DNA from 2 places in the Flavobacterium xizangense genome. Region 2 is predicted to be linked to the other one. Evidence: riboswitches for the same ligand, from Rfam matches in the RefSeq annotation. Region 2 holds a riboswitch; the other holds the start of a gene.
The links. Region 2 has a riboswitch for S-adenosylmethionine ahead of ACWA1B_RS04825 (homocysteine S-methyltransferase family protein). Riboswitches for the same ligand answer to the same signal wherever they lie in the genome.

Region 1 (16,547 bases), on a different contig from region 2:
TTCATGTAGTTCTGAATACCTTCTCCATAAACAACCTGTCCTCTGAAAACATCATTTTTACCAAATTTGACATTTGTACTCAGGTTTAATCCCCAGCCAACTGCATCTCCAGATAAATCATATTGATCATTGTTTTGATCTTTCCACTCTATCTTTCTTAAAATTCCAGCTAATTCAAGATAGCCCCAATTGAATGCATGGCGATATTCTGCTGATAAGTCTGGAAATGGAAATCTTGCACGCACGCCCTGAAGTTCGATACGATCATCATAAATTCCCTGATCAGCACTTGCTCCAGGTCTTTCTAATGCAATGGTTAAACGAGTGTCGCCTTGAATTGGCATATAACGAATTTGGATGTTTCGGAAAAAGACCATTCCTGTTGGACCCCAATATTCCAATGTGTTAGGAAATACGTCGATATCCATGAAAGGGCTCCAGGTTTGTCCAGCTCCAAACTTTCCTAATTCGGCGTAAGCGTGGCGCAAACGAAAAGTGGTTTGCCCCGCATCAACTCCGGTCCCGAACAATTCAAATTCAAAATGAGTTTTTAATTCTCCAATTCCGGTATCAAAATAATTTTTTATACCGAATCTGGTCTGACGTACAGATGCGTAGTAACTTCCATCAACGCCATATTCATCTTTGTAAGAGGGTAATTTCGTAGGTCTTACTACATCATACCAATCAGATTGAATCTGATTAAAATTATAGCCAACATCAGTCATGATAAATCCATAGATTTCCATGCTTTTTTTAGCACCATCGTCCTGACCATGTATGAGGTTTATGATCAGAAGACAAATTAAAATGGTCAGATGCCTAATCTTAACCAGATTTAAAAACTTTTTTTTCATAATGATTATAGTTTAAAATTGTTTGTTTAATAATGAACTAAAACTTGTCTCTTATGGGGTAAAAGTCTGGCTTATATTTCTAGGAACTAGGCATTTAAAAAAGGATTTGCAACAGAATTGTTATGAATCGGAGTTTACAAAATTTCTTTTATTTCATGTAGTAGTCAATTTCAAAAACAGCAACTAATACATTAATTTACAAATAATTGCGTTTTTAATTTTATCTTAAATAAAGCATAAAATTACGAAGTAAATTCACATAAGAATATATTATTTTGTTTCATTTTATAACTTGAAACATCTTGAAAAGTATTCTTTTTTTTAGAAACACACACTGCAAAGCACTGCAAATACTGGTAATTTTAAAAAATAGACGAAAAATAGGACTGTAACTTTAAAAACACACCTTAAACAATAGTTAAAGACAGCGATTGATTTTACGTCTTTCATTCAAAAAAAAACTCATTTCTAATGAAATGAGTTTTTACAACTTACTAATTAAATAAACGAAACAAATTTCTATAAATTCTTATTTTTTATCCCAACCATTTCTTATCAAATAAATTAAGATTTCTTCTTCTAATTCTTTCGCTAAATTTTCGGCTTCTAGTTTGTGCTGAAAGTATTTTTCAAATTTTTTCTTGTACTTCTCTGTTTTAAGTATATTGGAACAATAGTCATCGCAGATCGTTTTAAAATTATCGTCTATCAAATACAAGACCTTTAAAGATTCTAAGTATTCTGAAAATTTTAAATTATATAATTCTTTGGGAACAGACATACTATACAATTTATAAAATTAAATGAATTTTGATTGTACTAAAGCCTTTGAAAACCAACTTTCTGCATTAGAAACTAAAAAACTGTATTTCAACATTATGTGCTCTTATCAAAGTATAAAGTTAAGAAGCATTAAAATTTAAAATATATTTTTCTAGCGCAAGTCTGTTCCATATTATAAAATGAAACCTAAAGTTTTTTAACAGCTTAAAATGCATCATTTCTGTTAAAAGGAACTTTTAGTGTAAAAATTTAACAATCGTAAGCTGGTAGCTGTTTTTCAGTACATAATCAAATGTCTATTTATGATAATTGAATGCCATTATTATATTTTGGTCTTAAAATATATTTTTTAGAATTGTACGAATTACTTTTATCCATTATTTCATTTAAAAAAGCAAAATGCAATAATGATTTTCAAAATCTTAAAAATTAATCTTCCTTCTCTACTCATCAAAGAAAAAAAGACGAATAATATCACTGTTGATACCATTCGTCTTTCTTTTATTCAGCAATTTAATTTATTACCAGCCTTTTACTGCACCGCCTTTAAATTCGCGTTCAGCTGCCTTTTCAACTTCCGGAGATTGAAAAGCCTGTAAAAATTGTTTTACTTTCTCCTCATTTTTATTGTCTTCACGACTAACCACCAAATTCACATAAGGTGATTCTTTATCTTCAACAAATAAAGCATCACGTGAAGGAACCAATCCTGCCTGAGAAGCAAACGTATTGTTTATAATCGCAATTGAAACATTTGCATCATCTAAAGCTCTTGGTAATTGTGGTGCTTCTAATTCTAAAATTTTCAAGTTTTTAGGATTACTTATAATGTCTGTTACTTTTGGCAATAAACCTACACCATCTTTCAACTTCAACAAACCATTTTTCTGCAAAAGCAATAATGAACGTCCTCCGTTTGTCGGATCATTCGGAATAATAATCGTGCTTTCGTTTTTTAATTCTGAAAGGTTTTTTATTTTTTTCGAATAAGCCGCAATTGGATAAACAAAAGTTTTCCCGATGATGGCCAATTTATAACCACGTTGTTTAGACTGTTCGTCCATGTATGGCTTATGTTGAAAAGCATTCGCATCGATATCACCTTGGCTTAAAGCTTCATTTGGAATTACATAATCATTAAAAGAAACCAATTCCACTTCTAATCCAAATTTTTCTTTTGCTACTTTTTTAGCAGCTTCCGCCACTTTTAATTCTGGTCCGGCAGCAACTCCAACCTTAATAAAATGTGGATCATTCTTTTTATCATTTCCACAATTTGATAAAACAAGCGACAAAGCCAAAACTCCAGCCGTTCTTAAAATATTTAATTTATTTTTCATTTCTATATTAATTTTTAATGTTCTGTTTCAAGTTTCAAGTTCTAACTCGTAATTCATAATTCCTATCGGTGATCAAATCGTTTTGATAATCGATCTCCGGCAAACTGAATCAGGAATACCAAAATTACCAGTAAACCCAAAACCGAATTCATCGTTATCGCATCATAACCGATATATCCGTATTGGTAACCAACTTGTCCTAATCCGCCAGCGCCAACAGCTCCACCCATTGCTGAATATCCTACAAGCGTAATTAACGTAATGGAAGCCGCATTAATTAAAGAAGGCAAAGCTTCCGGAAGCAAAACTTTATAAACAATTTGAAACGGAGTTGCACCTAAAGCTCTTGCAGCTTCAATCAATCCTGAAGGAAGACTTAACAAACTGTTTTCTACCAAACGAGCAATAAATGGCGCTGCGCCAATGCTCAATGGAACTAAAGCCGCACTAACACCAATTGAAGTTCCAACAATAGCACGTGTAAACGGAATCATCCAAACAATTAAAATGATGAAGGGAATGGAACGAAAAATATTCACCAAAACCGATAAAGTTCTGTTTAAAAAAGGCTGCTCTAAAATTTGATTTTTACGCGTCAGGAAAAGTAAAATTCCTGTTGGAAGCCCCAATAAAAACCCAAAAAATCCCGATACAAAAGTCATAACTATGGTTTCCCATGTTCCTTTTACTAATAAATCTATAATTGAATCAGACATAACCTAAAATTTCTGTTTTAATGTGTTTTGAATTGAAATATTGAATCGCAGCATCGTAATTTTCGCGTTTTCCTGAAAGTTCAATCAGCATAACACCAAAATTTACCTCGCCAGCCTGATCCATTTGTGCACTTACAATTTTGAAATCAGTATCAAAAAGTCTTGAAACTTCTGAAATAACAGGTTCGTTAACTGATTTTCCGGTCATTTCTAATTTTAATAACGGATTCAGATTTCCATTATCTTCTTTTTGCAATTTTTCCTGATAAACCGACGGAACTTCTATATGTAAAGAAGAAGAAATAAATTCTCTGGTCAATTCCTCTTTTGGGTCAGCGAAAATTTCTGCGACACTTCCCTGTTCTATTAGTTTTCCGTGACTGATAACGGCGACTTCATCACAAATCGATTTTACGACTTCCATTTGGTGAGTAATAAGCAAAACTGTGATGTTCAAACGTTTATTGATATCTTTCAATAAATTTAAAATAGAACGTGTTGTTGCGGGATCTAAAGCGCTCGTCGCCTCATCACACAATAATACTTTTGGATTATTAGCCAAAGTTCTCGCAATCGCGACTCTTTGTTTTTGTCCACCAGAAAGACTTGCTGGATAATCGTTTGCTTTTTCAGCCAAACCTACTAATTGCAACAATTCTAAAACACGTGTTTTGATTTCGCTTTTTGAAGTTCCAGCCAATTCTAACGGAAAAGCAACATTCTCGAAAACAGTTCTTGAAGAAAGCAAATTGAAATGCTGAAAAATCATTCCGATTTGTCTTCTTTCAATTGCTAACGCTCTGTTTGAAAGTTGCATCAACGGTTTTCCATCCACAATAATTTCTCCTGAAGTTGGTCTTTCCAACAAATTCACACATCGGATCAAAGTACTTTTTCCAGCACCCGAAGTTCCAATAACACCAAAAATTTTCCCCTGCGGAACTCTCAACGAGACATCAGACAAAGCAGTAACAACTCTGTCTTTCTGATGAAAAGTTTTGGTTACATTTTTTAATTCAATCATTTTTCAATCAAGGTTAAAAACAAAAAAGCCTTTCAAATGTTCGTGAAAGGCTTTTTGAAATAAATAATATCATTTTATATCGAAGCCAGCTCAATAAATCGCATTACAATAACACAGCACATCATACTGCTGTTATAATAATTCTTCATATTCTGGTCATTTTTTCTCATAGCGATTGCAAATTTAAGTAGTAATTTCCAATTTTAGTACAAAAATCATTAAAACTTTTATTTTCCTATCAAAATAATAGACTAAATTATTTTAAACACATAGAATCATAGTTTAGCTTTATGTTAAAGGCATTTGATTTGTCAAAATAAAAATAGCTATGTGTAAGAAACTAGTTTTTATCTACTTAACTTCTCAAACATTAAAAACTCTATGTCTATAAGTGTTAAAACAATTAACTCAATCTAAACCAATCGTTCACTTCTCTCGAAATGGTATCTTTTATTTCAGGATTTTCAAATTCATTTGTTGCAGGGTTATACACGTAATCTTTCTCCCATTCTTTATAATACAAAGCCACTTGCTTAATCGCATCGCAAATAAATAAAAGTTCTTCATCTGTAGTAATTGGATGAAGTGACAAACGCACCCAACCTGGTTTACTGGTTTGATTTTTATCCAATAATTCATTGGTAATCAAGTTAGAACGTTTTTCATCAATATTGAACAGATAATGCGCATAAGTACTCGCACACGACCAGCCACCGCGAACCTGAATTCCGAAACGATCATTTAAAAGTCTTACGATTAAATTGTAATGAATATCTTCGATCACAAAAGAAACACAACCAATACGCTTGCTTTTTAAGTCTCCTAAAATAGATAGACCTTGTATTTTTTGAAGTTTAGAAAAACAAACCTCTACTAATTCTTTCTCTCTTTTTGCAATCTGCTCGACTCCCATTTTTTCTTTTAATTCTATTGCCAAAGCAGTTCGAATCACTTGCAAAAATCCCGGAGTTCCGCCGTCTTCTCTTACTTCAATTATGTCACTGTATGAATATTTCCCTAACGGATTTGTCCATTTTACATTTCCTCCGCCCGGATTATCAGGAAAATCAGATTGGTATAATTTTTCATTAAAAACCAAAATACCGCAAGTTCCTGGTCCGCCCAAAAATTTGTGAGGCGAAAAGAAAATCGCATCCAATTGCTGTTCTGGATCTTTTGGATGCATATCGATTTTGACGTAAGGTGCCGAAGCGGCAAAATCTACAAAACACAATCCACCGTTTTGATGCATGATTTTGGCTAATTCATAATAAGGTGTAATAATTCCAGTAACGTTTGAGCATGCCGTAAAAGAACCGATTTTTACACTTCTGTCAGCGTATTTTTTTATTTCTGAAGAAAGAATTTCCGGATCGACTAAGTTGTTTTCATCCGGAGGCAGAATCACAACATCAGCATTAGTTTCATACCAGGAAACCTGATTCGAATGATGCTCCATGTGTGTGATAAAAACAACAGGTTTATCATTTGCATTTTCTTTTTGATGATTCTTTCTCAAACCGATAATACGCTGCAATTTCGACAAAGCAGCAGTCATTCCGGTTCCGGTTGTCACTAAAACATCAGCTTCATTTGCATTAACCGACTTTTTAATAATATCCCTTGCTCTTTGATAAGCATAAGTCGAAGCTTTTCCGGTTTGACTTGAAAACGAATGCGTATTGGCAATCATCGGACCAACTTTATTGAGCATAATATCTTCGATCGGGACGTATAATCTTCCACTTGCAACCCAATCTGCGTAAAGCAAATTTTGTTTTCCGTAAACCGATTCGAAAATATGATCAATTCCTAATGTGTTTTCTCTAAACTTATTAAAGTAACACTCAGACTCTGTTGGTTTTGTTGTTGGCTCAATAGCATTCATTTCCCTATCATTTTTAAATTAACAAATTGTATTATCGATTGATTAGTTGTTGCTGACTTTTTTATCTAAAAGCGATTTCAAAGTAGATTGCAACTCTTCTCCATGAAGATTTTTAGCTATAATTGTTCCTTTAGAATCCACTAAGTAATTCGCCGGAATGGCTCTTACTCCATATAATTTTGCAACTGCGCTGTTCCAGAAAAGCAAATCAGAAACGTGCGTCCATGTTAGTTTATCGTCCTGAATTCCTTTAATCCAGTTTTCTTTCTTTTTGTCTAAAGAAACGGCAATTATATTAAATCCTTTATCGTGAAATTCTTTGTAAGCTGCTACAATATTTGGATTTTCTCTTCGGCATGGACCACACCAAGAAGCCCAAAAATCAACTAAAGTGTAACCTTTCAGGTTTTCAGAAAAATGAACCGGTTTTCCTTCTGTATCATTGGCTGTAAAATCTGGCGCTTTTTTACCAACCGCTAATCCGTCTAATACAATAGCCAAATCTTTTAGTTCTTTCACATAAGTAATATTCTGAAGACTTTTATCCAATAAAGCAATATTTTGAGTGATTTGTTCCGGAGTCAATCGATACGACCAGTTTCTATACAAAACATAAGCTGAAACAATCGATTTTGGGTTTTCAGTAATGAATTTGCTGATTTCTACATCTTTTGATTTTTTATACGTTTCAAACAAATCTTGCGCAGCAGAACCTTCAACAACTGAATTTGTATAATACTTTTTCGGACTTAATTTAACTGTAATTGGCCCTTTCTCAAGAAAAATATACAATGGAGAATCTGCAGTATTTACGCTTAAACCGTATAATTCTGGTGTTTTTACTTTTGTTTTAAAACTAAAATTTCCATCTTTTACTTTTACCGAATCAATTGTGGTAAACATTTTATTATGAAACTTTTGCAAATACACATATTGTGCAACGGTATCGACAACAGTTCCTTTTAACTGCAAATTGCTTTCTTGCGCCTGAATTTGGATTGTTCCAAAAAATAAAGCAAAACCTAATAGTATTTTTTTCATTTGTTTTTGATTTTTAGTGATTACTAAGTTTATGATGATTTTTGAATTGTGTTTTTAAATTGAAAAAAAGAATTCCTGTGCCAATCCTGAAAGACTTGGCAAAACTTGTTTTAAAAGAAAAATGAAAATCTAAAACCTTTGCATTCGGAAAACTTCAATATTATTTTCTTGAATGAACAAATTGAAACGATCAGAATCGGCGTGTAATAGAACTGATTTGGTTTTCATTTTTTTTAAATAAATTTTAATACTGATGATCTCATTCAGATTTGTTTTAGAAATCTTTCTTATCTGTCCCGCAAGGCGGGAAGGATTTAGCACCTTGTTTAGCAACAGGTTGCTAAGACTTCACAGGGCCTACTCCCTCAGTCTTTCTGGATAAGTATCATTACAGAAATATTCTGCGTTACAAATATATATTAATTCTACCGAATTAGTCAAGTTTAAAATTACTTTTTTTGAATTTTATTTTAAAATAAGTGAACTTAACTCAATAATAAACTCAAAAACAATGATTTATACAATATTAAAATTGAATTGCTACGCATTCAATTAAGCCTGTTTTAAGGTTTATAGTTCAAAAAAGACATAAAAAAAACTCATTCCGCTTCTGAAATGAGCTTTAATCCTTTTCTATTCCTAATACTATATTGCCCCGATGGGACTAAAACTTTAACTTTATAATTCTTTCTACAAATATAACACTCCTATGGAGTTGACTGTACAGCCTTGTAAAGGCGTAATATTTATAGCGAAATATTCATTCTTAATTGAATTTAAAATTTCAATTCATCAAAATAAGCTGTTGTTTCTTCAATCAAAGAATGCATCAACTCCTCTGCCCTTCTGTGTTTTAGAATTGGCGAAATCTGTCCGCCCCAAAAAAGTATCATATCCCATTTTTCCTGATCCAATGCCGCTTTTCGCAAATGCGACATAAAAGTAGTCTGCAACGGAAACGGTAGAACAGCTGCTTCTTTTCCCATAATTTCTTTTGCAATTCGGCTTGTGATACCACGACCTAGTCTTCCTGTATAAGCGCGTGATAAAGTGGTATATTTTGATGCATCTGAAAATAACATCTCTCTGTGAATTGGCAATGCGTTTGATTCTTCGGTGGCTAAAAATGCGGTTCCCAGCTGCGCGGCGCTTGCTCCTAAAGCTAATGCTGCGGCAATTCCTTTTCCGTTTGCAATTCCGCCTGCAGCAATAACAGGCACTTTTACTTTTTCTCTAATTAATTGCAATAAAACAAAAGTTCCAGTTACGGAAGATTCGGCAGAAGCCAAAAATGAAGGTCGGTGCCCTCCTGCTTCAAAACCTGATGCGATAATCATATCGACGCCGGCATTTTCTAAAAATATAGCTTCGTCCAGAGTTGTTGCGGCGCCAACGGTTACAATTCCTAATTTTTTACATTGTTCCAAAATAGCTGTAGAAAGCGTTCCAAACATAAAACTAAAAACCTTCGGACGAATATCCAGAACGACTTGCAGCTGATTTTCAAATCGGGATTGAAAGGACGCCGGTTTTTCTGGCAACGGAATTCCGACTTCATCAAAATAAGGTTTAAACAATTCTTTTGCTTTATTATATTGTTCGTCTGTGATTCCACTCGGATCCATATCAGAATCCGAAACCCAAAGATTTAAATTGTAAGGTTTATTGGTTAAAGCTTTTATCTGTTTGTCAGCTTCATAAATCTCCTGTGGGCTCATGGTATACGCACCATATCCTCCTAAACCGCCAGCGTTTGAAACGGCCGCAGTAAGTTCAGGCGTTGACAGATTTCCGCCAAATGGCCCCTGCATAATTGGATATTTGATTCCTAATAATTCTGAAGCTTTTGTATTGTACCACATCGCTTTAAAATTTAAAATTATTCACTTACATCAGTTAGCATTTTGTTGACAATAAGCCATTTTCCATTGATCTTATGGAAAGATAAAAAATCACGATAATTAAAATCGTACATTTTCACATTTAGTTCTGCAACAGCGATTGAATTTACGACTTTTATATTCAAAATTTCACCTTTAAAAGGTTTTCCTGAATCTTTTGGACTTTGTCTGTTTTTTACGCCATCTAAATAAAGATCGGCAGTTTTAAAATACGGCTGACCTTTTACATCTCCAAAAACAAAACTTCCCGGATAAAAAATACTTCCCAAAAGCAACACATCGCCTTCATAAATTCCTTTAAAATAATAGTTTTCAACCGTAGCTCTTATCGCTGCAATTTCGGTCTGATTTTCCATTTTGATCGTATTTTGAGCTTTTATGCCCTGAAAAATCCAGAGCATAAAAGCAGTTAATAAAATAGTTTTCATTTTAATTATAAGTTGTGCCCTGCTGCTTTTCCACCGTCAACATTGATAATGGCACCGGTAATAAAATTACTTTTGGCAACAGTGTACACCATTTCGGCAACATCGTCAATTTCTCCAACTCGATTTAGTAAGTGTAAACCAGCAGACGCATCAGCATTATCACCGTGCATTGGCGTTCTGATTACTCCTGGAGCAACTGTATTGAAACGAATGTTTTGTTTACCAAATTCTGCCGCTAATTGAACTGTAATAGCGTGAATAGCTCCTTTACTTGCTATTGGCGCCGAAGCCGGCCATCCGCCCAAACCGTGATTTACAAGTGGTGTTCCAATATTAATTACAACACCACCTTTTTGTTCCAGCATTTGAGGAACCACAGCCTGAGTTGTGAAATACGTTCCTTTTAAGTTGGTTGTCAAAAATTTATCTAAATAAGCTTCATCAACTTCCAAAAAGGGTTTGCTGTCAAAGATTCCGGCATTGTTAACTAAAATATCAACTGAACCGAATTTTTCAATTGCAATTTTTACTAATTGTTCCCCTGTTTGTTTGTTGCTGATATCTCCGGCATACATTGCCAAATTATCGCCTCCGCCAAATTCATTAAAAGCATTTTCTAATGACGCTGGTGTTACCGAATTGATGACAACATTATCTCCTCTGTCCAAAAAGTATTTTGCGATTCCTTTTCCTATGCCAGATGCTGCTCCAGTAACGATTATAGTTTGTTTTTTCATGATATTTATTTTTTATCGGCTGTGATGCCTTTTTCTCTTAATACGGATACTTGTTCTCCTGCGTAACCCCAATCATCTAATTCAACTTCCTGAATTACAACATGAGTCAAATGCGGATCTTTGTTTAAAACATCAGTAATCAAATTGGTTATTCCGCTTATTAATTTCTGTTTTTGCTCGCGTGTTACACCTTCGCGAGTCAATTCTAATTTTACGTAAGGCATGGCTTTAGTTTTTAGATTGTTCTGAAAAAATGGCTTCAGCAGTGATATTAAAATCCAATTCGAAGTCATTGTAAATTAAAGTGTCTCCCAAATCTTTGAAGAAATTTCCTGAACGGAATTTGATATCGTATTTGGTGCGGTCAATAATCAATTTACCAGTAAGTGCAATTGCATTTCTATTGTTTTCTAACGTTGCTTCAAAACCTGCAACATGAGTAATATCTTTTATGGTAAGATTACCTTCAAGATAAAAAGTGCTGTCTGATAATTCTTTTACAGAAAGAACATCAAAAGTTGCAGTTGGAAATTTTTCGATTGAGAAAAAATCATCTGAGGCAAGATGACCTCCGAATTGTGTGTTTGTTGCCGGATCTGTTACATCCAGAATTTTAATAGAAGCGGTATCAATTACAACTTTCCCGCCTTTTACTTTTCCATCTTGTAAGATGAAATTACCTTCTTTGATACCAATTGTACCATTATGTGCTCCGGTTACTTTTCTTCCGGTCCATTCTACGTTGCTGTTTGAGCTTACGATTTTATAATTTGTTGTTTCCATTGTGATTGTATTTAAGTGTATTTAAAATTACAGTACAAAGGAACGACGACTATGGAAATGGGTTACGTGACCTACATCACATTCTTTTTTTTAAGGTTCTAAGGGGCTAAGATTCTAAGGTGCTAAGGTTTTCTAACGCAATAAAACTAAAACATAGACAGTGGTTTCAACCGTTGGAACGCAACGATTTTCGACTATTTTTGTCATCCCGAGGAACGAGGGATCTCCGCGAGTAACTCGACAAAGATTGGTGATTTTGCATGAGGAGCTTCTTGCGGAGATCCCTCGTTCCTCGGGATGACAAACTACAAGAAAAAACAGGAACTAATAAAAAATCATATTTAATCTATACAATCTGTGGCAAAAAACTACGAATTATAAAGCCTGCTTAGTGTTTCTCTGGAAACTCCTAAATATGCGGCTATTAAATGCTTTGGTACAAGATTATACAATTGAGGATATAATGCCAAAAGCTCTTCGTAACGTGCTTTGACATTATTATTCATAAACGATAAAAGTCTTTTTTGAGAGGCGATATATCCTTTGTTCGTTCTCCAACGGAAGAAATGCTCCACTTGGTGATATTCTTTACAGAGTTTTTCGCGGTCTTCGTTTGACAGGCAAAGCACTTCAGCATCAGTAATGCAGTCAACGTTTATGGTTGCTTCAGTTTGATTGTACAAAGCACTGTAATCAGATGTCCACCACGTTGGCATTGCAAACTGTAAAATGTACATTTTAATCTCATCATTTATAAAAAACGCTTTCAGACAACCTGAAATCACAAAATATTCACAGTTTACTTTATCTCCGGCACTAATAATGGTTTGACCTTTTTTAAAAGACAAAGGCTTAAAATGAGAATAGAAATAATCGAATTCCTCTTCTGTCAATACAGCAGTTTTGGCGATATGTTGTTGCAAAAGGGCTTTGGCTTCCATTATTGAATTTCGGTTTTAAAGTATTCTGTAAAGTTATGAAATCAGATGAACTTTCGGATTGTCTATTTCAGAAATCAATTTGTCCGTTTCACAAAAAAACTCATATGTTTTCTCTTGCATGTAACGCAATTTTGTCCTGTTTAACAACTTAAAAATTAAAATCATGAACACAAAAACGACAAAAATTATTTATTGGACAGGAATTATTTTAACTTCTTTATGGTTTGGTGCCAGCGGATTTTTCGAACTTACAACTAACAAATTAGTTTGGGAAATTACACAACAATTGGGTTATCCGGCGCATTTTATTTACATCCTTGGCGTATTTAAAGTCGCTGGAGTAATCACATTATTAATTCCGAATAAATTATTGCGATTGAAAGAATGGGTCTTTGCCGGAATTTTCTTTGACATCACTTTTGCTTTCTTTTCAAAATTAGTGGTACTGGGCTTTCCTGCCACAATCGATGCTATTATTGCTTTTGCGATGGTAAGCGTAACATACGCCATGTTTAGAGAATTATATTCAGCTAATTATTCTAAAAATGCAATTGTAGGCTAATTTTAAGGCTTTTTAAGACCAAAAAATACAAAAGCGTCTAAGAGCTTCTCAGACGCTTTTTGTTTTGTTATGAGTTTTTAAAACATTTATTATCTTTGCACTTTCAAATAAACTACTTCCGTACATGTGAATAAATAATTTCTTTCAGATATAGAGACAGCAAGCCAAACTTGGTTTTTGCTGATTTATTAATGCTTAAGAAAGAGATTATGATCATTCTGCAAAACATTTCATATACACATTCTAATACAGAATTGCTGTTCGACGCAATCAGTTTAACAGTAAATACAGGCAATAAAATAGCCTTAACAGGACATAACGGTGCTGGAAAATCAACTTTGCTTAAAATTATAGCAAAAGAATTATTTCCGTCAGACGGAACAATCAAAATTGAGACTGAACCGTATTATATTCCGCAAATCTTCGGACAATACAATCATTTAACGATTGCAGAGGCTTTACAAATAGATCAAAAACTTATCGCTTTTCATGAAATTCTGAGTGGAAACGTAAGCGAAACTAATTTAAATCTTCTCAACGACGACTGGACCATTGAAGATCGTTGCAATGAAGCTTTAAATTACTGGAAATTAAATGGTTTAGATTTAAATCAGAAGATGGAACTTTTAAGCGGAGGACAGAAAACAAAAGTTTTTCTTGCCGGAATTGCTATTCATCAGCCTAAACTCATTTTATTGGACGAACCCAGCAATCATCTTGATGTTGAAGGACGAAATTTGCTATATCAATTTATAAAAGCTTCGACGGCAACGATGCTGATAGTAAGCCACGATCGCAAACTGCTGAATTTGCTCGATACAACCTGCGAATTAAAGTCAAACGGAATCAAAAGTTACGGCGGTAATTATGATTTTTTCCTTGAACAGAAAAAAATCGAAAAGAATGCTTTAGCACTTGATATCCATTCGAAAGAAAAGGCACTTCAAAAAGCCAAAGAAAAACAACGCGAAACGATTGAAAGGCAACAAAAATCAGATGCTAAAGGCAAAAAGAAACAGGAAAAAGCCGGAGTTGCCCGCATTATGATGAATACGCTAAAGAATAAGGCCGAAAACAGTACTTCGAAAACTAAAAGCGTTCATGAAGAGAAAATTGGCGGTATTTCACAGGAATTGCGCGAACTGCGTGAAAATGTTTCGAGTTTGGACAAAATGAAATTCGGACTTGATAATTCGCATTTGCACAAAGGAAAAATACTAGTAAATTCTGAATCGCTGAATTATAGTTACAACGCAGAAAAAATTTGGAAAACCGATTTGAATTTTCAGATTCTTTCCGGCGATAGGCTTGCTTTAAAAGGAAATAACGGTTCCGGAAAAACAACGCTGATTAAATTAATTTTAAAAGAATTAGAGCCAAAATCAGGAAATCTGAAAATTGCAGATTGCAAAAGCGTTTATATCGACCAGGATTATTCCTTAATCAATAACACGTTAACGGTTTATGAACAGGCGCGACAAAGCAATGCTTCAGGTTTAGAAGAACACGATATCAAAATGAGGCTGAACCGTTTTCTTTTCGGCAAATCAGATTGGGATAAACCTTGCCAATTTTTAAGCGGAGGAGAAAGAATGCGTTTAATGCTTTGTGGTTTGACCATCACAAACCAAGCCCCGGATTTAATCATTTTAGATGAACCAACAAACAATCTCGATTTGCAGAATATCGAAATTCTGACTGCTGCTTTAAATGAATATCAGGGAACTTTAATTGTAGTTTCACACGATGAAATATTCTTAAAAGAAATAAACGTAAACAACAGTATTTGTTTACTTTAGAAATACTCATATAAACAAAAACTTAAAATCTATTTTATAAACATTTCATACTGAAAGATAGATAATCTAACCGCAAAGGACGCAAAGGTTTACGCCAAGTTCGCAAAGTTTTTTACAAATAGCTTTGCGTGCTTTGCGGTTATACTAAGTCTTGAATGTAAAAATCTTAGCGTGCTTTGCGGTTAAACTATTTACATTTAATAATTATCAACGGTTTTCCAGCCAGCTCAAAAAAGCCGTCGCTTTCTCTTTTCCCACCAATAATTTCTCCTCTGTTGGAATGGTAAGTTTAATAATCAGCTTGCGCGAAAAGTAATGCTCCGCTTCTCTTATTGCCGAAAAATTCACTAAATATTGCCTGTTCATTCTGAAAAACTGAATTGGCGACAACAGCTTGTGCACCTCATCTAACGACTGCGTGATCTGATATTCATTTTTATCAAAGGTCATAATCGTTGGCGTTTCATTTTTGATGAAGAAAAACGCAATATTCTCTGTCTGAATCGTTTGGTATTTATTGTTTTTAAAAACCAAAAAACTGCTTTTACCTGTATTTTCACCTGTTCTTGTTAAAAGATAATCGAAATCGGGCATCATCTTTTTATTTCTTTGGAAGAAATTCTTCAATTCTCCCGCTTTTTTAATAGCCTGCGAAATGCTGTCTCGCGAGAAAGGCTTCAATACATAATCAATTCCGTTTGATTTAAAAGCTTCAATCGCATAATCGTCAAAAGCCGTACAGAATATCACCGGAGACAAAACCTCAACGTTTTTAAAAATCTCAAAACAAAGTCCGTCCGCCAGCTGAATGTCCATAAAAATAAGATCGGGCTGATCATTTTCCATAAGATAACTCACCGCGCCATCAATACTTTGAATGTACGATAAAATCTGAGCGTCAGGTCTGATACTCAAAATAAGCTGACCAAGTGCTTTGGCCGTTTTTACTTCATCTTCAATTATTACGATATTCATAAATAAGGGGTATTTTTACTTTAAAAGTCGTGTCGTTTTTATCAATTTCGATTTCCTTGTGAACCAAATGCATAAAACGCTGATTAATATTATCCAACCCAACGCCTGTTGACAAAGCCCCTCTTTTCAATTGAATTGGGTTTTCAATTACCAGAAAATCATTTTCAGTATACAATTTAATTCGCAGTGGCTTATCCAAAGAAACTACGTTGTGCTTGATGCAATTTTCAATCAGCAACTGCAACGAAAAAGGCGGAATGGCACAATCGTATTGTTTTTGATCAATCTCATTTATCACTTCAAATCCGTCTTCAAATCGTGCTTTAAGCAAATAAACATACGAATCCAGAATCTGAATTTCTTCTTTCAAGGATATCAAGTCAAGCTTTCGGCTCTCTAGTGTAAAACGGTAAAAATCAGATAATTTTAAAATAAAATCAGAACTCTGCGGATCCTGCATATCCACCATTGATTTTAGCGTATTTAAACTATTAAATAAAAAGTGCGGATTCACCTGCTGCTTCAAAAGTTCGTATTGCGCACCAAGATTTAAGGCTTTGGTTCGTTCAAGCTCAACTCCAATTTGTTGCGTCTGATAATTCTGAAAAAGCAAATGCAAAAACATATATACAATCAGATTAATCAAAACACCACGCAGTTCAAACATTATTGGTGCATCCATTTTCGAAACCTGAAAAAGCTCCTGATGCGCGATCACCAGTACAACCATAAGCAAAATCCCCAATACAACACTCAACAATAACTTCCAGTT
Region 2 (16,547 bases):
AAAACTCGATTGATTACGAAAGAAATGTTATTGCAAATGAAAACCGCAAGACATCAAAATTAATTCATAATAGCGAAGTAAAAGCTCGAGTTGCAGGAATTACAGCTTCAGATGACAAACGTAAAAGCACATTTGCAATTAGAAGAAAAACCCAAATTGAAGCTTTAAATCTGCCGTTATTCCCAACAACAACAATTGGATCTTTCCCTCAAACAGCCGAGGTTAGAAGCTGGAGAGCAAAATTCAAAAAAGGCGAATTATCAACTCAGGAGTATAACGATTTAATCAAAAAAGAAACCGAAGCAACAATTCGTTTTCAGGAAGAAACCGGAATCGACGTTTTAGTTCACGGAGAATTTGAACGCAATGACATGGTAGAATATTTTGGAGAACAATTAGCAGGATTTACATTCACGAAAAATGGCTGGGTTCAGAGTTACGGAAGCCGTTGTGTAAAACCGCCGGTTATTTACGGAGACGTTTCTCGTCAAAACCCAATGACCGTAAAATGGTCTCAATACGCACAATCTTTAACTCCAAAATGGGTAAAAGGAATGTTGACAGGGCCTGTAACAATTTTACAATGGTCATTTGTCCGCAACGATCAACCGCGTTCTGAAACTTGTACGCAAATCGCTTTAGCCATTCGTGACGAAGTTGTCGATTTAGAAAAAGCCGGAATCAAAATCATTCAGATCGATGAACCTGCAATTCGTGAAGGTTTGCCTTTGAGAAAAGAAGAATGGGCAAAATATTTAGACTGGGCCGTAAAAGCGTTCAGAATTTCTGCAAGCGGCGTAAATGATGATACGCAAATTCACACACACATGTGTTATAGCGAATTCAACGACATCATTCAAAGCATTGCCGACATGGATGCAGATGTTATCACAATAGAATGTTCACGTTCTCAAATGGAGCTTCTTGATGTTTTCGCCGACTTTAAATATCCAAACGAAATTGGTCCTGGAGTTTACGACATTCACTCGCCACGCGTTCCTTCAAGTCAGGAAATGGTAAAATTATTAGAAAAAGCTTCAGCTGTAATTCCGGTAGATCAATTATGGGTAAATCCAGATTGTGGTTTAAAAACGCGCCATTGGGATGAAACTAAAAAAGCTTTAATCGAGATGGTTGCAGCCGCTCAGGAAATGAGAGCTGCTATAGAAAATCCAGTGAGCTAATACTTTTTATTTAAAATATAATTTTTGTTTTTTTTATGTCAGCAAGTGGAGTCGGAAATTAGTTATGATTCATTTCGGCTTCGCTTCTGTTGACATTATTTTTTTATTTAGAAGTTAGGTATTTTCGTTTTCAAAACATCTTTATCCAATAAAAAAGCACTCCATGTGGAGTGCTTTTCTGAAATTGAATAAAAATTAAGATTAGAAGTTTTTAGAAACTCCAATATTAAAAGTTTGACCGAAGTTGAAGTAGAATTTACTGTAATCAGGACCATTATTATCATAACTTAAAGTCTCGTATCCTAAACCACCAATGCTGAAGTTTAATCCGAAACCTTTTTTCATGTTAATAAAAAGAGCTGGAGTAATACCAACATACACACCATCAGCTTTGTCTTTTGAAAAAGCATTTCCAGGACCATACGTTTTATTTTTTAAGTTTTGAAAACCTGCTCCCATATCAGCAAAAACAGAAAAAGTTTGACTTAATGGCACAGAGTAACGTACAAATGCTCCCATTTTAAATCTGTTGTCTTTTTCTTCAATACTTCCATTGTCAGTAGTAGATGAACTAACTGTAAACTCTCCACCCACTGTCCAATTATCATTAAATTGGTAACCTACTTTTGGAGAAAAGCTAAATGTGCTTGCTTTTGCTTCACTAAATTGAAATTCTGATTTTTCAGAAGTGTAACCAATGTTTCCACCTACTAAGATTGTTCCTTTTTGAGCGTTTGCAAAACTGCAGATAGCTAATGCGGCTATCAGTAAAATTTTTTTCATGATTTGGGTATATTTAAATTTAGCATTCCTTTAACAATAACGATGCCGTGAATAAAGGGTTCTCCTATTTTTTATCATTATTTTTAAAAGACAAAATGTAGTAATCAAAACTATTTCTCGTTACTTTTGCAGTAAATAAAAAGTCCATGTCGATAGAAGTAAACAGCATATCAAAAAGTTACGGAGAGCAAAAAGCCTTAAATGAAATTTCTTTTAAGATTGAGAAAGGAGAAATCGTTGGATTTCTTGGTCCAAATGGAGCTGGAAAATCTACTTTGATGAAAATTTTGACTACCTATTTACTTGCCGATAGCGGCTCAGCCCTTGTAAATAGTCATGATGTCATGACAAACACAAAAGAGGTGCAGCGATCGATTGGGTATTTACCAGAACACAATCCGTTGTATTTAGATTTGTATGTTCGTGAATATTTGGCTTTTAATGCCGATGTTTATAATGTTTCGAAAGCAAGAATCGATGAAGTTATTCAACTGACAGGACTGACACCGGAAAGCCATAAAAAGATAAGCCAATTGTCAAAAGGATACCGCCAGCGTGTTGGCCTTGCCAATGCTTTACTGCATAATCCAGATGTTTTAATTTTGGATGAACCAACTACCGGACTGGACCCGAATCAGTTAATGGAAATTCGAAATGTAATCAAAAATGTGGGGAAAGATAAAACCGTTTTTTTATCAACACACATTATGCAGGAAGTCGAAGCAATTTGCGATCGTGTCATAATTATTGACAAAGGACAAATTGTTGCCGACAATAAATTAGACCATTTAGTTGCTACAGATAAAGAGCAAGTCATTGAAGTTGAGTTTGATTACCAAGTAGAACAACAGCTTTTGGCGAAACTGGAAAACATCACTTCATACGTGAACACACATGACATGACATGGGAACTGACTTTTGTAACCGAAAAAGACATGCGCCCTGCAATATTTGATTTTGCTAATGAAAATGGCTTAAAAACACTTCAATTAAATCAGAAGAATAAAAATCTGGAAGCTGTTTTCCGGGAAATTACCAAATAATATTTTTTAAAAAATATATAAAGCCAATTTATTCTTTCGACAGAACAAATTGGCTTTTCTTTTTTAATAAAGTCTGAAAAAAAGCTTTTCTAACCTTTTTACTTTTTAAGCACAGCTTATTAATTCGTTTTCAAACAATTAAAATTTTATTATCTATTTTTAACTATTTTTATTTAGACTTGGTATAAATAGTATTATATTTGCACAAGGATTTATAATAATTTCATGATTTAATAAACCTTTCGATTCTTGTTTTTTTGTTTTTTTTGTGTTAGTAAAGAGCCTGATTGTAGTTAACAGGCTCTTTTTATTTTTTGAAACTATTATATTTCTAAATCAAGAATAGAAGTTTTTAATTCATCTATAATGATTTTAATATCTTCTTCTGTTGTACGCCAATTCACAAAAGAAGCCCTGATTCCTTTTCGGCCTTCATAAACTGTCGGCGTCATAAAGACCCTTCCTTTATCATTCAAAATGGTCAAAAACTCACTTACTTTTTCTTGATTATGCATTCCTTTTAAAGTAAAACAAACATTATTCAGCCTAATTGGAGCCAATAACTCAAAACTTCCAGTTGCAATCAAAGCGTTTCCAAAATGCAATGCTAACGAAGTACTATTCTCAACAACATCTTTAAATCCTTCTTTTCCGTAAGCGCGCAAAGAAAACCAAGCTGGAAGCGCCCTCAAACGACGTGAATTTTCAGGAAGCACATTCAAATAATTAAAATTCTCCAACGGATTTCCTAAATAAGGCGCATTCGAATTCTGAAATGTTTCAACCTGCAGATTGGCATGTTCTTTTTTAATCAAATAAAAAGCACTTTCGTACGGCACATTCAGCCATTTATGACAATCAATTGTGATACTATCTGCTCCTTCCCAACCTTCAACTAAATGTTTAAACTTTTCAGAAACTGCTGCAAAACCACCAAAAGCAGCATCAATATGCCACCAGAACTTGTATTTTTTTCTCAGTTTTGAAATGGCTTCAAAATCATCAAAATCAGCTGTATTTACAGTTCCTGCGCTTGAAATCAAGATAAATGGTTTTCCATTTAATTTCTGAATATTTTCCTCTAAATCAACAAGATCAAGAGCTTCACGATTGCCTTCTAATGTTTTTACAGTCGTATAATTTTGGCTTCCAATTCCAAGCATTGATAAACATTTAATTGAAGAAGAATGGGGTGTTGCTGTTAAAATATTTATCGTTTCTGAAATTCCGTTTTTGGCAAAATCTTTTCCGAGCTGTTTTCCAAACCATTGTCTGGCAACACCTAAAGAGGTGAAATTCGACATGGTTGCACCAGTTACAAATCCGCCAATAAATGAATCTGGCAATTCTAGTAATTGCAATAACAAATTAATCGTTTCAAACTCAATCAATGCCGACGCACCGCCCTGTGCTTTTATAGCCTGTGTATTTTGATCGTAAACCGAAGCGAGCCAGTCACCAACAATTGACGCTGGAGTTGAACCTCCGGTAACAAAGCCCAAATAACGCGGTCCTGACGAAGAAACCATTAAAGGCGCTAAACGTTCATTAAATTCCTTTAAAGCTTCAATCGAACCTAAACCAAACTCATTTAGACTATTTGCAAAATCAATTGTGTTTTTATTTGAAGTTGGAATATTGTCAAGGTCATTCAAAAAATTAATTCCCTGTTGTTTTGCTTTTTCTAAGATGCTTTCGAAATTGTTTAAATCATGTTGTAGTATTGAATTCATATTTATACAAATTATTTGATCAACGTCATTGTCAGGCTGAGCGAATTCAAAGCCTTTAAATGCGGGATAAAGTTATTTTAAGAATTATTTTTGAAAGAAAAATTTTGATACTAAAGCTACCATTTAGTCTTTTCCGAGAATCTTGAAACCATCATAGAACAAATTACGTCGCCATTTGCATTCAATAAAGTAGCAATCGGATCAACGAGAGTTCCCAGAATCATCGCGACTGGAAGTGCTTGTTCCATCGGAAAACCATAAACAGTTATGGCTAATATTTCGCCAATATAACCTCCATTTGGAATTCCGCCTTCAACAATTGAAACTATAACTGTAATTCCGAGTGCTAGAAGAATGGTCATAGGATCTGAAAAATCTTTTCCAAACATGGCAAAAAGAAAAGTTATTTTTAAGATGGAAGACATACTAGAACCGTCTTTGTGCAAAGGCGCCCCCAGAGGAATTACCAAATTACGTACATGTGCCGGAATCCCCATCTTTTGCGCAGCATCAAGATTGGCCGGAATTGTAGCAATACTGCTGCAAGTTCCCACTGCAGTTAAAGATGGCGTAATATTATTGCTCCAAAAAACTTTAAAAGCTCTTTTTCCTCCAGCGACAAGTGCGTATAAACTAAAAAACACAAAGAAATAAAAAATACATGCTCCATAATAAACCGCCATAGGTTTTGCATAAACTCCAAATAACTGCGGTCCAAAAATACCAACCTGATAGGCAAAATATGCTCCCAAACCAATTGGAGCGAATTTCATTATAATGTTCAAAAGCTGTTTCATCACCTCGTTTCCTGAATCCAGAAACTCCTTAAATGCATTTCCTTTTTCACCAGATTGCAATGTTGCAAAGCCAATTAAAAAAGAAAAAACAATAAGTGCCAGCATACTTTTTCGCGAAAGCAATTCAAAAAAATCATTTGCTGTAAGCAGTTTTGCTATCTGATCTCCAACTGATCCTGATTCAATCTTCTCAAACGGAATTTTAGTAATCGCTATATCCTGATGAATGGGAAAAAGATAAACGGCAAAAATCATTACAATTGCCGAAATAAGAATTGTGATGAGAAAAACCAAAATCATTACAACAAATAGTTTTCCTAATTTTTCTGTCCTTTCCAAATTGGCAATCGAAGAACCGATTGTAAAAAATATAAGTGGAATAATCGCTGTAAAAAGCAAATTCAGGAATATATCACCAAGCGGTTTTATGATCAAAACATCTTCTCCAAATACTAATCCGAAAATGCTTCCTACTATAATTCCGCCTAAAAGTAAAAGTATGCTGCTATAATTTTGTAAAAAATTGATTTTTTTAACTTCCATAATTGCTAGGATTATAATTCAGAAAGATTAGTAATAAAGAATGAAAGTACTAAAAAAACTGCGAGAATTATTTTTTAGCCACAGATTAAATGATTTAAAATGATTTTTAATCTTTGATAATCCCTTATCCCGATAGTTATCGGGAGTGGCAAAAAAAATTATTTCTCCAGAACAATCGTAGTAAAAACCCTGTCGGCAAGTTCGCCTGTTTTGCTTTTTACTTGTTCTGTCTGACTTTCAATATAAACAATTTTAAAAGCTGTTTTTTCAATTAATTTTTGTGCTTTTTCGGTATTGTAAAGCTCAAACTCAAATTGAGTAAACGGAAGCTGCTTCATAAAATCTTCCTGAGCAAACGTCAAGCAGAAATTCCCGTTTGGTTTTAAAACCCTATAAATTTCCGAAAGTAATTCTTCAGGCTTCTGCCAAAAGTAAATTGTATTTACAGTGAAAATTTTATCGAATAACTCATCTTCAAAGGGAATCGTATTTCCGTCATAAAGTAAAAAGAAAGCTTGTTTTTGAGAGACAAAATTTCGGTTAATCTGGCGCGCTTCCTGAAACATCAGTTCCGACATTTCTAATCCATAATATTTCAAATTATCTGCTTGTTCGAATAGAAATTCTACGTGTCCGGCATTTCCGTGACCTAATTCCAGAATTTTATTTTCTTTGGAAATATTGAGATTCTGAATTGAATGACGCGTCATGTTAATGTTGGTTTCATTCATCATGTTCGCCATTTCTATTCCTTTTTCTCCTGTTGGATGTTTTAATTGAGAGGCTATGGCTTGTAGTTCTTCGTTTTTCATAATTCTTAAATTAAATTCCAATAAAAAATACCAAATTCCAAGACTCGTTTGTCATTGCGAGGAACGAAGCAACCGCACAACTATTTTTGCGTTTTTTTATCATTCCGAGGAACGAGGAATCTCCGCAAGAAACTCCACTCCTATAATCGCCAAACTTTGTCGAGCTACTTGCGGAGATTCCTCGTTCCTCGGAATGACAAACTATACTCAAGAACTTTGACAAAGTTCAATCCGTAAAGACCTTAAAAAACCTGACTCGCAATCTGACGAATGTTCTCCGATTTACCCATTGAATAATAATGCAAAAATGGAACTCCAGCCGCTTTTAATTCTAATGACTGCTGAATCGCCCATTCAATTCCAACTTGTTTGATTTCAGCGTTGTTTTTGCATTTATCCACTGCATCAATTAAATCTTCAGGTAAATCAATTCTAAAAATCTGTGGCAAAACCTGTAAATGCCTTTGAACAGCAATTGGTTTAATTCCAGGAATAATAGGAATTGTGATGCCCATTTCTCTTGCTTTTTCTACAAAGGCAAAATATTTCGAGTTGTCAAAAAACATTTGTGTTACCACATAATCTGCCCCTGCATCAACTTTTTCTTTTAATCTTTTTAAGTCTGATTGCAAAGACGGAGATTCCAAATGTTTTTCTGGATAACCTGCAACTCCAATACAAAAATCGGCTTTGTTGTCCGCATCCATTACTTCGTGAAGATATTTTCCACAGTTTAAGTCATTGATTTGCTTAACCAAATCAATTGCATAATGATTTCCTCCTGCTTTTGGCGTAAAAGACTGCTCGTCTTTCATTGCATCCCCGCGAAGTGCCATTACATTGTTGATCCCTAAATAATGACAATCAACCAGCATGTACTCGGTTTCTTCTTTAGTGAAACCACCACAAAGTAAATGCGGAACCGTATCTACATTGTATTTATGTTTTATAGAAGCGCAAATTCCAAGCGTTCCCGGACGCATACGAGTTAACTTTTTATCCAAAAGTCCGTTACCGCGGTCAATGTAAATATATTCTTCACGAGAAGTTGTTACATCAATAAACGGCGGATTAAACTCCATTAACGGATCAATATTATCGTATAATTCCTGAATGCTTTTCCCCTTTTGAGGCGGAATAATTTCAAATGAGAATAATGTTTTTCCTTTGGCGTTTTCTATATGTTCTGTTACTTTCATTTTTTTTAGTTGATAGTTTTTGGTTGATGGTTGATGGTTCTTATCGAACTCAACAATTACAACTTCAACTATATTAATTTTTTATAGTAGTTAATAAAACCGTTTAATAACTTTTTACAAGTTTGAATCTGCGTTAACACAATATTAAATGTATTCTCATCAATGTATTTTTGATCTAATGCTAAATAAAATTGTGTTTCTAATTCATATAATGATCCTCGTGAAATATGAAGAAAGTGTATCGTGTCTTTTGATGTTTGTCGTCCACGACCTTCAGCAATATTTGACGGTATTGAAACAGCAGCTCTTCTCATCTGATTTGTCAATCCAAATAATTCTTCCTTTGGAAACAGTTTAGAAGAATCATACAACAAATTGACCAACTTCCGAGCTTCCATCCAAACTTCTAATTTACTGTATTCCATTTTAGTTGTTTGTTAATAGTTGATGGTTGATGGCACTTCGAGTTCAAATCTAACAACCAAAAACCAACAACCATCAACCAAATTAATCTGCTATATTAGGATTCAACCATTTCATTGCGTAATCCGTTGGCACATTACGTCGTTTGGCGTAATCTACTACCTGATCTTCTTTTATTTTTCCGAGTCCGAAATACCTGCTTTTTGGATTTCCGAAATAGTATCCAGAAACCGATGAAGCCGGCCACATTGCCATACTTTCGGTCAACTTCACTCCTATTTGTTTTTCAACATCTAAGAGTTTCCAGATTGTTGGTTTCTCTAAGTGATCAGGACAAGCCGGATAACCCGGAGCCGGACGAATTCCTTTATAATTTTCTTTAATCAATTCTTCATTGGTCAGAGATTCTTCTGCATCATAACCCCAGAAATCTTTACGAACTCTCTCGTGAAGATATTCGGCGAAAGCCTCAGCAAAACGATCAGCAAGTGCTTTCACCATAATAGAATTATAATCGTCTAAATTCTTTTCAAATTCTGCTGCCCATTCATCAACACCAAAACCGGTAGTTACACAAAAAGCCCCCATATAATCGGTTATTCCGCTTTCTTTTGGAAGAATAAAATCGGCTAAAGCTATGTTCGGCGCACCTTTTGTTTTTTGCGACTGCTGACGAAGCGTTAAGAATTTCTCTAAAACTTTTCCGTTTTCATCACGCAATTCGATATCATCATCATCAACCTGATTCGCAGGGAAAATTCCGTAAATACCTTTTGCTTTTAGTTTTTTCTCTTCCAGAATTACTTTAAGCATTGCCTGAGCATCATTAAAAACAGATGTTGCTTGTTCTCCCACAACCTCATCCGTTAAAATCGCAGGATATTTTCCGTACAATTCCCAAGTCTGAAAAAATGGCGTCCAGTCGATATATGGTATCAAAACATCCAATTCTACTTCGATGGTTTGTGCGCCAATTACTTTTGGTTTTACTGGAGTATATTCAGACCAATCCAATGGTAATTTGTTTTTGCGGGCATCTTCAATCGTCAGGAAATTTTTATCTCTTGAACGATTTAAGAATGTTTCTCTAAAAGAATCATATTCTGCACGAATATCTGCCGCATATATTTTTCGGTTATGATCCAACAGGTTTCCTGCAACAGTAACGGCTCTTGAAGCATCGTTTACGTGAATTACAGTTTCTCTGTATTGAGGCGCAATTTTCACGGCTGTATGCGCGCGCGAAGTCGTTGCCCCACCAATCATAATCGGGATTTTAATATCTTGTTTATCTAATTCTTTGGCTAAATAAACCATTTCGTCAAGCGAAGGCGTGATCAGTCCGCTTAATCCAATAATGTCTACATTATGTTCAATAGCCGCAGCAATAATTTTTTCCGGAGGCACCATAACACCAAGATCTACAATCTCGTAATTATTACAAGCCAAAACCACCGAAACGATGTTTTTACCAATATCGTGAACGTCACCTTTTACAGTCGCCATCAGGATTTTTCCGTTTCCTTGTTTGTCTCCGGCTTGTTTGCTCGCTTCAATAAATGGCAATAAATAAGCCACGGCTTTTTTCATTACACGAGCCGATTTTACTACCTGAGGCAAGAACATTTTTCCGCTTCCGAATAAATCTCCTACGACATTCATTCCCGTCATCAAATTGATCTCGATAACTTCAATTGGTTTTGCTGCAGCCAAACGAGCTTCTTCTACATCTTCTTCAATAAAAGCATCGATTCCTTTTACCAATGAATGTGTAATACGCTCCTGAACCGTTCCAAAACGCCATTCTTGAACTACTTTTTCATCACTTTTTGCTTCGCCTTTTACGTTCTCTGCAAAATCTAAAAGTCGTTCTGTAGCATCGTCGCGTCTATCTAAAATTACGTCTTCAACGTGTTCTAATAAATCTTTCGGAATATCATCGTAAATCGTAAGCATCTCCGGATTTACGATTCCCATCGTCATTCCGTTTTTAATTGCGTGGTATAAAAACACCGAGTGCATGGCTTCACGAACCGTATCGTTTCCCCTAAAAGAAAACGAAACGTTACTCACTCCACCACTGATATGTGCGTGAGGTAAATTCTCGCGAACCCATTTTGTTCCTCTAAAAAAGTCCAAAGCGTTTAAGCGATGTTCTTCCATTCCCGTTGCAACCGGGAAAATATTTAAATCGAAAATAATATCCTGAGGAGGGAATCCTACTTTGTTCACCAAAATATCATACGAACGCTGACAAATCTCCACTCGACGATCATAATTATCGGCCTGACCTACTTCGTCAAATGCCATAATAATTGCCGCCGCGCCGTAACGTTTGATCAATTTAGCGTGATGAATAAAAGCTTCTTCTCCTTCTTTTAACGAAATCGAGTTTACAACGCTTTTTCCTTGTACTACTTTCAGACCGGCTTCAATGATTTCCCATTTCGAACTGTCAATCATAATTGGCACTCTCGAAATGTCGGGTTCTGCAGCAATTAAATTTAAAAATTTAGTCATTGCAGTAACACCGTCAAGCATTCCTTCATCCATATTAATATCGATGATCTGTGCTCCTCCTTCTACTTGTTGTCTTGCAATATCAAGCGCCTCGTCATATTTCTCTTCCTTGATTAATCTTAGGAATTTTCTTGAACCCGTTACGTTTGTACGCTCACCAACATTCACGAAAACACTTTCTGGCGTAATAATCAACGGTTCTAATCCTGATAATACAAGGTCTCTTCTTTTTTCTGTCATTTCTTTTTTAAGTTACTGAGATCCTAAGATGCTAAGGTTCTAAGTTTTTTTATTCTATATTTTTTAGGTTTTTAAACCTGTAATCTTTTAATATTTTGGGCGTGATTCGCCGCGGCGAACCGGGCTATCCGCTGCAAGTCCTCGCTCTTCCTTCGTCAGGCTGTGGGCTTTTCACTTCTATCCCTCACGCAAACTCGGTTTCATAATAACCTTTTGTTTTTCACCGAAATCATTTCCACTTTGATTTCTCTATGTACTTGCAAGTTACACCTGCATCATATATATAGTATTTCGTTTTAGTGAAACCTGCTTTTACTAACGAAAGTGAATCAGGCTTTAATTCCTCTTCTAAAATTATATAGTGTTCTTCAGGTTTATTTAAATCATACTTTATTTTATAAAATTTATCTTTTAAATCAAAGCCGTTTTTCACAGAAACCTCTGATAGAATCTTTCCATTCAAATAAAAATAATATCTTAAATAATCTTGTCTTCCCTTGTGTTCAATTCTAGTTGCAAAACCAATCGTTTCACCTTTAAATGTTTTCTTATACTTATCGAATTCATTACTATTATAATTCCCTTTAATAATCAATAAAATTGTTCCTAAAAGAGAGATAATTAATATTACCCAAGTAGATTTTTTATTAAATTCTTCGCTTTCTTCAAACATTTCTAAACTAACACCGGCGCAACACGTGGCTTATAATCCTTCGCCACCTCAGCCATTAATCTAATATGATCTGGAGTTGTTCCGCAACAGCCACCAATAATATTAATTAAATTATCCTCTAAATATTCTTTGATGAAAGCCTGAGTTTGTTCGGGTGTTTCATCATATTGCCCGAATGCATTTGGCAAACCTGCGTTTGGATGTGCCGAAACATTAAAACTTGTGTTGTGCGCTAATGTTTTTAAATACGGTTTTAACAAATCGGCTCCAAGAGCGCAATTAAATCCTACACTTAACAACGGAATATGTGAAACGGATATCAAAAACGCTTCAACTGTCTGTCCAGAAAGTGTTCTTCCTGAAGCATCTGTAATCGTTCCTGAAACCATGATTGGAATATCAAGATTGCGTTCTTCTTTTACTTCTTCAATTGCAAAAAGCGCAGCTTTTGCATTTAGTGTATCAAAAATTGTTTCTACTAAAAGCAAATCACAACCGCCATCCATTAAAGCTTCTGCTTGTTGTTTGTACGCAATTCGTAAATCGTCGAATGTTACTGCTCTGTAACCCGGATCGTTTACGTCTGGCGACATACTTGCAGTACGGTTTGTTGGTCCGATTGAACCGGCTACGAAACGAGGTTTTTCTGGATTTTTTGCGGTAAACTCATCGGCAACCTCGCGTGCAAGTTTTGCCGATTCGTAGTTTAACTCGTAAACCAAATCTTCCATGTGATAATCGGCCATACCAATTGTCGTTCCTGAGAAGGTATTGGTTTCTACGATGTCAGCACCTGCTTCAAAATAAGCGGCATGTACATCGCGGATCGCTTGTGGTTGTGTTAGGGATAGTAAATCGTTGTTTCCTTTTAACGGATGCGGGAAATCTTTGAAACGCTCTCCTCTGAAATCTTCTTCTGAGAAATTATAGCGTTGCAACATTGTTCCCATTGCTCCATCTAGGATTAGGATATTTTTTTTTATTGCTTCTTGAATTGTTATTGACATATTGTTTTCTTTTAGACACTAAGACGCTAAGGTTCTAAGATGCTAAGTTTTTTTTATTATAATTGTGAAGTTTAACCTTCGATATTTTTTTACTTTAATTCCAAAAGTGCACTATTGCTGGCTCATTAGCCCCGATTGAAGTGGAAATTATTTTGTCCGCCGCGGCGGACAAAATGATTGCAACGTAAAGCGGGAACTACTGACTGCAAAAATGCGCCAATGATTCGCTCCTGATACAGAATCTGTTTCAGTAAATATTATATGTTATCGAGAAAAGTTTTGAGAAATACGAGTATGTATTTGTGTTATCTATCTTTAATACTGGAAAATGTAGTATAAAGTAGAATTTAGCACCTTCTTTATGATAAAGGGTTGCTAAGGTTTCATCGGGTCTATCCCTCCGCCTTTCGTGATAACTGACAATAATTTTAAGAACAGTGCAAAGGTATGAAATAGGCTTTCCATTTGCAAATGTTTTTTTTCTAAGGTTCTGAGGTACTTAGGTGCTAAGGTTCTAAGTTTTTTTTTAGTTTCTGTTTTTCAAACATAGCCCGCGGTTTCAACCGCGGGGAACGTATCGTTTTCATCCGCATTGATTATTCATTGTGTCTATGCGTTGTATTCCAGTGGTTGAAACCACTGGTTATGTTTTTATGTGTTTTGTAAAAAAAGAAAAAGCCCAAACTAAAAGTTTGAGCTTTCTATATAAAACCTTAGCGCCTTAGTCCCTTAGAACCTCAGCACCTCAGATTAAACTATCGCCTTCACAACTGCTTTCGGCGCTTCTTTACGAGTTCCGTCGAAACCGTCTACTCCTGAAACTGTTGTATATTTTAATACGTACTTTTTACCTGGATTAATGATTCCGTATGCGGCCTGGCACATTAAAGTTGCTTCGTGGAAACCACAAAGAATTAACTTTAATTTTCCTGGGTAAGTGTTTACGTCTCCAATGGCGAAGATTCCCGGAATGTTAGTTTGGTAATCTAATGCATTGTTTACTTTAATAGCATTTTTCTCAATTTCTAATCCCCAGTCTCCAATTGGACCTAATTTTGGTGTTAATCCGAAAAGCGGAATGAAATAGTCACATTCGATTTTACGGTGTGCTCCGTTTTCTTCGATATCTAATGATTCAACGTGCTCAGCACCATTGATTCCGATAACTTCTGCTGGAGTAATTAATTTAATTTTTCCAGCTGACTTTAATTCCTGTACTTTTTCTACAGAATCTAAAGCTCCTCTGAATTCGTTTCTACGGTGAATTAAAGTTACTTCTGAAGCTACGTTTGCCAAGAAAATTGACCAGTCTAAAGCTGAATCTCCTCCTCCTGCAATAACAACTCTTTTATCTCTGAATTTTTCAGGATTTTTGATGAAGTATTTTACTCCTTTATCTTCATAAAACTCGATATCTTCGATAAGTGGTTTACGAGGCTCAAAACTTCCTAAACCTCCAGCGATTGCGATAACTGGCGCATGAAATTTAGTTCCTTTATTTGAAGTTACAATGAAAGATCCGTCTTCTTGTTTTTCGATCGTTTCAGCACGTTCTCCTAAAGTAAAACCTGGCTCAAATTGTTTAATTTGCTCCATTAAACCATCAACTAAATCTCCGGCTAATACTTCTGGGAAACCCGGAATATCATAAATAGGTTTCTTAGGATATAATTCTGAAAGCTGTCCTCCAGGTTGTGGAAGCGCATCTAAAATGTGGCATTTTAATTTTAACAATCCTGCCTCGAAAACGGCAAATAAACCTGTTGGGCCTGCTCCAATTATAAGTATATCTGTTTTAATCATTATGGTTGTTGTTTATAATCATTCTTAATAATACAAAGAAACGAATAAATTATTCTTTAATCAATGATTTTTATCATTCATTTCGATGCGATATTTTTTACTCTTTATTTTTTAATGAATCGGTTATCTCGTTCATTTTTTTTACCTTTTCTTCAAAATTCCCTTTTAAGGTTTTTCGATATTCATTCAAGTTTTCTACCATTTTATTGATATCCTCCGGAATTACTTCTTCAAAAAACTCCCGAAGCCTTTTGGCTGTCGTTGGTGATTTTCCGTTAGTCGAAATGGCGATTTTTACATTTCCTTTTGTTACGATTCCGCCTAAATAATAATCACATAAATCTGGCGTGTCGGCTATGTTACATATTAAATAACGTTTTCTCGACAATTCATAAACTCTTTTATTCACTTTCAAATCATCTGTACAGGCAATTACCATGTGACGCTTTTTGAGCATTTTCTTTTTAAACTTTGCTTCCGTCAATTTAATTGAAGGATGATTTTCGGCCAAAACTTTTATTTCTAAATGAAAGTCCGGCGCGACAACCTCAACATTTGCATTTGGACTCGACTTTAGCAAAAAAGAAAGTTTCTCCAATCCTACATTTCCTCCGCCCACAATTAAAACATTCAGATTATGAAGTTTTAGAAATATGGGATATAATTCGTTCTGTTCCATTTTAATTTAATTTCATCTAAACAAAATTAGATGATTTTTCTATTGTCTTTGGCAAAATTGGGTTAAAATCCAACGTCATTGCCTTGCGTCCATCGGGTTAAAACCCGACCCTACAATATGATCGTTCCTTCGGAACTCTAGCGAACGATTTCCTTTGATAGAAATTCTTCGTAAAAACCTTTTAGTTTATTGCTTTCTCTCACAACTTCTCCAAGAACAATAATAGCTGGTGAACCTAATTCTTTTTGTTTTACGACTTCTAAAATCGAATTTACGGTTCCAACTCCAACTTTTTCTTCTGCTGTTGTTCCGTTTTGTATGATCGCAACGGGTAAATTTCCTTTATCTTCTTTTTGAAACAAATCGATAATTTGAGGCAATTTGTGCATTCCCATCAAGATTACAACTGTTGCTGATGATTGTGCTGCCAAAGCTACATCTGAAGATAATTTTCTATCAGAAGTTGTTCCGGTTATTGCCCAAAAGCTTTCTGAAACGCCCCGTTTTGTAATTGAAATTCCCTGACTAGCTGGGACTGCAACTACTGATGAAATTCCAGGAACGACGATAGTTTCTATTCCGAAACTTTCTGCAAAATCAATTTCTTCACCACCTCTTCCGAAAATAAATGGATCTCCGCCTTTTAATCGAACTACGTTTCCGTAAGTCAAAGCATTATCCACGATCAATTGATTGATTTGATCTTGCGTGTAAGCATGATTTCCGATTCTTTTTCCAACAAAAATTCGGATGGCATTTTTGGGTGCGTAATCCAGAATTTCTTCATTAGCCAAAGCGTCATATAAAACCACATTAGCTTCAGCCAATGCTTTTACAGCTTTCAGCGTCAGTAAATCGGGATCGCCCGGACCTGCACCGACTAAAGTTATTTTGGGTTTTATATTAAGCATTTTCTAATTCCTGAGCTCTGAAAGTTTCGATCTTATCAAAGAAAACAACTGCCTGAGCAATGTAATCTTTAGCGAAAGCTTCAGATGGTTCATTTTTATTGATTTGATAAACCAAGTCTTTAAAAGTTGAGTTTAATTCGATTTTATTGTTTTCGATAAAAACAGTATCAAACAAGTCTACAATTCCTGCGTGGTGA

Region 1: it holds a riboswitch for S-adenosylmethionine, as region 2 does, so the genes downstream of both, ACWA1B_RS05890 (redoxin domain-containing protein) here and ACWA1B_RS04825 (homocysteine S-methyltransferase family protein) in region 2, are expected to answer to the same signal.

Annotation. Positions count from the first base shown of each region.
Region 1 is NZ_JBSIPG010000002.1:84,100-100,646, forward strand. Features, by position in the region: gene ACWA1B_RS05860 (DcaP family trimeric outer membrane transporter) at 1-857, opposite strand, end outside; gene ACWA1B_RS05865 (hypothetical protein) at 1,387-1,638, opposite strand; gene metQ (methionine ABC transporter substrate-binding lipoprotein MetQ) at 2,162-2,980, opposite strand; gene ACWA1B_RS05875 (methionine ABC transporter permease MetI) at 3,043-3,696, opposite strand; gene metN (methionine ABC transporter ATP-binding protein MetN) at 3,689-4,720, opposite strand; gene ACWA1B_RS05885 (aminotransferase class V-fold PLP-dependent enzyme) at 5,124-6,608, opposite strand; gene ACWA1B_RS05890 (redoxin domain-containing protein) at 6,651-7,649, opposite strand; SAM riboswitch class I at 7,934-8,034, opposite strand; gene ACWA1B_RS05895 (NAD(P)H-dependent flavin oxidoreductase) at 8,426-9,511, opposite strand; gene ACWA1B_RS05900 (nuclear transport factor 2 family protein) at 9,529-9,978, opposite strand; gene ACWA1B_RS05905 (SDR family NAD(P)-dependent oxidoreductase) at 9,984-10,715, opposite strand; gene ACWA1B_RS05910 (tautomerase family protein) at 10,721-10,939, opposite strand; gene ACWA1B_RS05915 (YceI family protein) at 10,944-11,498, opposite strand; gene ACWA1B_RS05920 (Crp/Fnr family transcriptional regulator) at 11,867-12,439, opposite strand; gene ACWA1B_RS05925 (DoxX family protein) at 12,603-13,001, shown strand; gene ACWA1B_RS05930 (ABC-F family ATP-binding cassette domain-containing protein) at 13,211-14,800, shown strand; gene ACWA1B_RS05935 (LytR/AlgR family response regulator transcription factor) at 15,008-15,775, opposite strand; gene ACWA1B_RS05940 (sensor histidine kinase) at 15,756-16,547, opposite strand, start outside.
Region 2 is NZ_JBSIPG010000001.1:1,136,848-1,153,394, reverse strand. Features, by position in the region: gene metE (5-methyltetrahydropteroyltriglutamate--homocysteine S-methyltransferase) at 1-1,184, shown strand, start outside; gene ACWA1B_RS04870 (outer membrane beta-barrel protein) at 1,386-1,967, opposite strand; gene gldA (gliding motility-associated ABC transporter ATP-binding subunit GldA) at 2,114-3,010, shown strand; gene ACWA1B_RS04860 (pyridoxal phosphate-dependent decarboxylase family protein) at 3,334-4,743, opposite strand; gene ACWA1B_RS04855 (dicarboxylate/amino acid:cation symporter) at 4,860-6,083, opposite strand; gene ACWA1B_RS04850 (class I SAM-dependent methyltransferase) at 6,242-6,895, opposite strand; gene metF (methylenetetrahydrofolate reductase [NAD(P)H]) at 7,138-8,094, opposite strand; gene ACWA1B_RS04840 (four helix bundle protein) at 8,163-8,519, opposite strand; gene metH (methionine synthase) at 8,602-11,277, opposite strand; gene ACWA1B_RS04830 (hypothetical protein) at 11,507-11,950, opposite strand; gene ACWA1B_RS04825 (homocysteine S-methyltransferase family protein) at 11,953-12,957, opposite strand; SAM riboswitch class I at 13,260-13,376, opposite strand; gene ACWA1B_RS04820 (NAD(P)/FAD-dependent oxidoreductase) at 13,708-14,760, opposite strand; gene ACWA1B_RS04815 (precorrin-2 dehydrogenase/sirohydrochlorin ferrochelatase family protein) at 14,858-15,439, opposite strand; gene cobA (uroporphyrinogen-III C-methyltransferase) at 15,577-16,350, opposite strand; gene ACWA1B_RS04805 (HEPN domain-containing protein) at 16,343-16,547, opposite strand, start outside.